Linked DNA regions of Crateriforma spongiae. Each later gene encodes a partner of the first gene's protein in a complex. Links are inferred from orthologs where the notes say so. Each region holds a gene or a part of one and is shown on either strand. Other genes may lie near its edges.

The links. Proteins that work in one complex are often made in the same cells at the same time.
Region 2: the proteins of trxA (region 1) and HFP54_RS13690 are in contact, whole or in part, in a crystal structure (PDB 1F6M), measured with the Escherichia coli proteins. The link is inferred for Crateriforma spongiae from one-to-one orthologs.

Annotation. Positions count from the first base shown.
Region 1 is NZ_JAAXMS010000003.1:554,759-557,815, reverse strand. Bases 75-3,057 are described here. They hold trxA (thioredoxin), read left to right. Parts: upstream 75-1,391; coding sequence 1,392-1,724; downstream 1,725-3,057. Other genes in these bases: HFP54_RS10190 (DegT/DnrJ/EryC1/StrS family aminotransferase), read right to left, coding at 1,873-3,033; HFP54_RS26165 (NUDIX hydrolase), read left to right, coding at 371-1,222; HFP54_RS10205 (sugar phosphate isomerase/epimerase family protein), read left to right, coding at 75-365. In the rest of the region: more of HFP54_RS10205, read left to right, coding at 1-74. UniProt on the Escherichia coli protein: Participates in various redox reactions through the reversible oxidation of its active center dithiol to a disulfide and catalyzes dithiol-disulfide exchange reactions.
Region 2 is NZ_JAAXMS010000004.1:627,039-630,090, reverse strand. What follows is about bases 9-2,986. They hold HFP54_RS13690 (NAD(P)/FAD-dependent oxidoreductase), read left to right. Parts: upstream 9-949; coding sequence 950-2,023; downstream 2,024-2,986. Other genes in these bases: HFP54_RS13685 (hypothetical protein), read right to left, coding at 1,999-2,277; HFP54_RS13695 (carbon starvation CstA family protein), read right to left, coding at 9-537. In the rest of the region: more of HFP54_RS13695, read right to left, coding at 1-8; HFP54_RS13680 (NRAMP family divalent metal cation transporter), read left to right, coding at 3,027-3,052.

The sequences.
Region 1 (3,057 bases):
GTGTCGCGGTCCGCAGCCAATTGGGCTGCCTCAGCGAAGACCCCGACACCTTGATGGTGCTTTGCAACAACGTCGATGGCCTGGGCATCACCCTGGACCCCAGCGTCTACATTGCCGGTCCGGCCAAAGGCAAGTCGCTGGACAAGATCCTGAAGTTTGTCATCAACACGCACCTCCGAGACACCCGCCCGGATGCATTCCAAGTCAGCGTGGGGCAGGGCGAAATCGACTACGGAAAACTGGTCACCCAGTTGGAACGTGAAAAATACGATCGTGCTTTGACGATCCACATGGCGCCCCAGGAAGACTTGGATCATCGCGTCGAATTGCGAAAGCTTCGTCGATTGTTGGAAACGTTGATTTAGCAACCGTGAAAATACCGGCAACTAGGCGACCGGATCGGTGGCAATTGCCGGCGACTTGGCCGCAACAACTCAGCGACCGCTTGCGGCAACGCGGCGAAACGCCCGAACTGTCGCGACGCTATCGTTCGATCGCGGCCGTGCCACTTGCCTATGGTCGCCACCGCGGCCCCGCACCGGTCCGTGCACGACGTGCCGCGGTGCTGGTGGGTATCTACGAAGATGTGTCTGGTATCAATGGTGTGTCGAGTGCCGAAGGTTTGCACGGCGGATCGATGTCGCAGAAAGCTGCGGCGGATGCCCTGGTCGTTCCGGATGCCCATCAACCGCTCACATCGCTCCGCCACATGCGTGTCTTGTTGACGCGGCGTCCCAGTCTGTTGAAGCATCACGGCGGGCAAATTTGCTTTCCCGGGGGGCGGGTGGAATCGGGTGAAGACACCCGCGAAGCCGCCTTGCGGGAATTCGCCGAAGAACTAGGTCGTCCCGCTTTGGTCCGCCAGTGGATCGGACGTCTGGCATGCCAATATGTCTATGCCAGCGACAACCGGGTCACTCCCTGGGTCGCGTGGTTACACAAAGATCCCACCCCCTGGTGCCCCGACCCGGCCGAAGTTGATGAGGTACTGGATTTGCCGCTGGAAACACTTCTGCGGCAGGTCGTCGCGGGAAACCTGTCACGACACACCGAAATACGATCCGTCCGTCGGGGCGAACATCGCGTTGGTCATTTGCAGTTCCGCACGCCGGCGTTTGCACACGGCGAACACAAGGTTTGGGGTGCCACAGCGATGATTCTGGACGAATTGGCTCAGCACTTGCTTACCTTGTCAGACGTTCCGGTCGGACCGGCAAATTGACAGCGGGTGTCGCCATCCTACAATTCGGCCGTCTGTGCAAGGCGTCGCCGACCGGATGCGACACGCCCCACCCGCCGATGGATCACCGTCGATCAGTCCTTGTGAACGATTCCCGCGATCCCGACCGATTCCCCGTTTAACTATCCGTACAAAACGAGAGACCACTGTCATGGCTTCCGATGCTGTCAAAGAATTCACCGACGACAATTTCGACTCCGAAGTGCTGCAATCGGACCAACCCGTCTTGGTCGACTTCTGGGCACCCTGGTGCGGCCCTTGCCGTCAAATCGCTCCCATGATCGATGAACTGGCCGGCGAAAACCCGTCGGTCAAGATCGGCAAGATCAACATCGACGATAATCCCGGCGCCGCCCAGCGTTTCGGCATCAACAGCATCCCGACGCTGTTGGTTTTCAAAGGCGGCGAAGTCAGCGAGAGCTTTGTCGGCGTTCGCCCCAAGGCCGCTCTGCAAGAAGCCCTGGATTCGGCGGCAACGTCCTGATCCCAAGGGGACGCCTTTTGGCATCTGATTAACGCAACAGGCCGCATGCGAATCATCGCACGCGGCCTGTTTTCGTTGATCTTTCAAACGGGGCAGTCAAATCCGCCCGCCCAAACGGCGATTCGGTTCGACCGCAGCCCCGGTTCGTTTAGGCGGCCTTCTTGGCTTCGGCCGACTGATAAAACTGACCGATCACTTCGACGACTCGGTTTTGTTCTTCTACGGTCAGCGACGGGAAAATCGGCAGGTTCAAGATCTCGCGGCTGGCCCGCTCGGTCTCGCTCAAATCACCGGCTTTGAAGCCGATATTTTCAAAGCACTCTTGCTGGTGCATCGGCACCGGGTAATAGATTTCCGACCCCACGCCGTTGTCGGCCAAGTGCTGGCGGACTTCGTCGCGTCGCCCGTCGGCGATGCGGATCGAATACTGGTTCCAGACCGAGAAAGCGTTCTCATCGATCACCGGCAAAGTGACCGGACCGTCTTCGACCAAACCAGCTTCGCGGAACAAGTGGTGGTACCGCGTGGCGTTGGTGCGACGGCCTTCGACGGCCTGGGGCAAGTGATTCATCTTCACCCGCAAAACAGCAGCCTGGAACGTGTCCAAGCGGCTGTTGATGCCCACCACCTTGTGATAATAGCGGGGTCGCATGCCGTGGCCGGCGAACAAACGCAGCCGATCCGCGAACGCTTCGTCATTGGTCGTCAGCATGCCGCCGTCGCCCATGCCGCCCAAGTTCTTGGTCGGATAGAAGCTGAAACAGCCCACGGTCCCCCAGCTGCCGGCGGGACGCGAATGATAGGCCGCACCGATCGACTGGGCGGCGTCTTCGACCACGGGGATGTCATGTTCGGCGGCGACCTGACAGATCCGGTCGATGCGAGCACACTGTCCGAACAGGTGCACGGGAATGATGGCTGCCGTCTTGGGCCCGATCAGCGAATCCAGCTGATCGACATCCATGTTGTAGGTGTCCGGATCGATGTCGATGAAGACCGGCGTGGCGCCCAGTCGCGTGATGCAGCTGACCGAGGCGAAAAAGGTAAAGCTGGGAACGATCACTTCGTCGCCCGGGCCGATGTTCAAAGCCATCAGGGACAACAGCAACGCGTCACTGCCGGAGGCACAACCGACGGCAAATTGGGCCTGGCTGTATTTGGCGACTTCCGATTCCAGTTCGACCACATCGGGGCCGAACAGAAAGCGTCCGGAATCCAGGACGCCGGCCAGGGCGCTCATGAATTCTTCACGATACGGGCGATTGTCGCGGTTGACGTCCAACAGCGGAACAGAATTCGGGCCTGGCATGGTTCGATGACCTTCCTTGGATGA
Region 2 (3,052 bases), on another replicon or contig:
CACCCACCATCCGATCATCACCGCCACGGGCATCGCGATCCAAACGCTCAACACCGATTCGGGATACAACGCAAAGATCACCGCGATGACCAAACCAAAGATCGCCAGCACGACCGACAAAGCCATCGCCAAGACGGTCAGAAACAGAATCTTTGCCCGCGGCGACACCAATCGCCCCGCCGCTTGGCCGATCGACTGGCCCTTGTTGCGGATGCTGATCACCAGAGCCGACAAATCGTGGACACCGCCGATCAGGATCGAACCGAAAACAACCCACAACAGCGCCGGCAACCAGCCCCAAAACACTGCCAACGCCGGGCCGACAATCGGGCCGGTTCCCGCGATGCTGGTGAAGTGGTGACCGAAAACGATGCTACGCCGGGTGGGAACGTAATCGACATCGTCACGCAATTCTTCGCTGGGCATCACCGCGTCGTCGGTCAGGGCGAACAGCTTTCGCGCCAGCCAGCGGCCGTACGTGTGATAGGCGACCAGAAAGCCCAGCATCGAAGCGACGGCGACAATCAGGGTGCTCATTGGCGATGGTTACGGCAAAGGGTTGGCGACCGGGCGGATCGTCGCGGCAAACGCGTCGGACGGTTTCCACCACGCCAAAAGGTTCAGGCGGTGCCGGAAATTAGGTCCGTTTTTGACGCCGGAATTCCGGGCAATGGTCGCCCCTGGGGCGGATATTGGTGGCCACCTATACTAACGCTGCCGAACCGGACGCACACGGCGCTGCGGAGCCCCGGCGGGCAAAATTCGGCTTGCCCGATTCCCAAAATGCCGCCCCGGCATGACGGGCGTTTTGATCCACGCGGCGCCGCTTTGGCACTCCTCCGGTTCCTTTGGTCATTGCAATGATGACGCCTTCGTCGATGGCCCCCCAGCGACACGAACGATCCGACAACGACACCAGCATTCACCTTCTGTGAGGAAAGACAGATCCATGGCTGACTCCATCGAAAAAACCATCATCATCGGCAGTGGACCGGCCGGCTGGTCGGCTGCCATCTACGCCGCCCGCGCCAACCTGAACCCGGTCTTGTACGAGGGAACCGTCAAACCGGAAATGATCCCGCTGGGACAATTGGCTTACACGACCGAAGTGGAAAACTTTGCGGGCTTTCCCGCCGGTAACATCCGCGCGTTCGTCGAATCCGCGGTTGACAAGGACCGGCATTACAACTTGCCCATGGTCCCCCAAGGCCACGAAAAGGACGGCCAGCCGCACTACGCGGTCCAAGGCGTCGAGCTGATGGAATTGATGAAGCAACAGGCGCTGAATTTCGGCACCAAAGTCGTTTCCGATGACATCGTCGGCGTGGATTTCAACAGCGGCGGCGTCCACACGCTGCACACCGGCAGCGGCGAATCGGTGAAGACTCATACCGTGATCGTGGCCACAGGCGCGCGTGCGAATTACTTGGGCCTGCCCAGCGAAGAAGCCTACAAAAACAAGGGCGTCAGCGCGTGTGCGGTCTGCGACGGCGCTTTGCCGATCTATCGCAGCAAGCCGTTGGCCGTCGTCGGCGGTGGCGATTCCGCGGTGGAAGAAGCCACGTATCTGGCCAACCTGAAGAACGCCGCGACGATCTACATGATCATCCGTCGCGACGAAATGCGTGCCAGCAAGGTGATGCAGGACCGCGCGATGAATCACCCCAACATCGAAATCAAGTGGAATCGTGTCGTCGACGAAGTCTTGGGCGACGGCAACCAAGTCAACGCGTTGCGGCTGAAGAGCACCGTGGATGACGAAACGGAAAACTTGGACGTCGGCGGATTGTTCCTTGCGATCGGACACACGCCCAACACGGCGTTCCTGAAAGACGCCCTGAAGATGAACGACGAAGGTTATCTGCAGTGGACCAAGCCGTTCCGGACCAACACCGAAGTCGACGGAGTGTTCGCCGCCGGTGACGTTGCCGACGATTACTACCGTCAAGCGATCACATCAGCCGGCACCGGGTGCATGGCCGCTCTGGATGCCGAACGCTACCTGGGCGAAAAAGACGTTTGATCGGCATTGCCCCTGACCTCGCGGGTCGGCATCCGATCCGCGTTGTGGGCCGGCGATGGGACCGTGCGTCCGGCGGTTTGCCGTGAAAGCCGCGAATCGTTGAAACGCAATTCTTTCCCGACGTCGCCGCCGTTGGTGGCGACGTTGACCGGCCGCAGTCGCAACTTTCCACCAGGTTCGCTTTGCCCGGACAAGCCTGATGCGGCAAGTAAACCGGTCAGACAAACGACGAAGCTGAACAGCGTCATCCGCATGATTGGGTGCCCCGAATAAGACGGTCAGAAAAGATGGGTCGCCGGATCGCTGGTGCCTTCCATCGATCAACGACGCCCCCGCATCGCCGACCGTTGCATCCGACAAGGAAACCCTAGGCCGAATTGTCGGACGATTCGGTAAGTTTTTTGGGCGTGCGACATGTTGGCACGATTTCACGCCCGGTGGGTATCCCGCGGTGAAGACTTCGCCCGTTATCCATCATGGCTCCGCCGCATCTGTGCAAAAACCTGGGGACGAAACGCGAACCATCGGCGGTCGTTTCCTTCCGGCTCGGTCACAGTGGATCAACGCCAACGCTGCCGACGGGGTTCAACGCCAACGCTGGCGACGGTGCAAGGCTTGTGACCGATTCTCTGGCTTGCAACCATTCTCAGGCTTGCAACTGAGTCTCGCGCGTCGTTGTGTTTGGGTGGATGATCTTTGCGCCCCCGCTGAACCTTTCCTGCTAGTTTCGTCGGCCCACAGCGTCTGATATTCTGTCGATCCCTCGCTGTGCGTCAGGCGGTACTTCGATCGATGTCCTCTGCGCGTTGCCTCCATTCCCCCCTGTGTTGACAGCCCCCCTCAGGACTCAGCAATGTCAGAACAAGCAAGCTCGTCACAAGCAGCCGTTTCGGATGCAATGAAAGCTGAGATCGCTGAGCTCGAACGTCTCAATGGGCTGCCCTTTGCATCTTCCGCGTTGGGCTACATTAAACGGACCGGGCCCGGGTTGTTGCAAAGCGCCATGACATTGGGCGCCGGAAGTGCTGC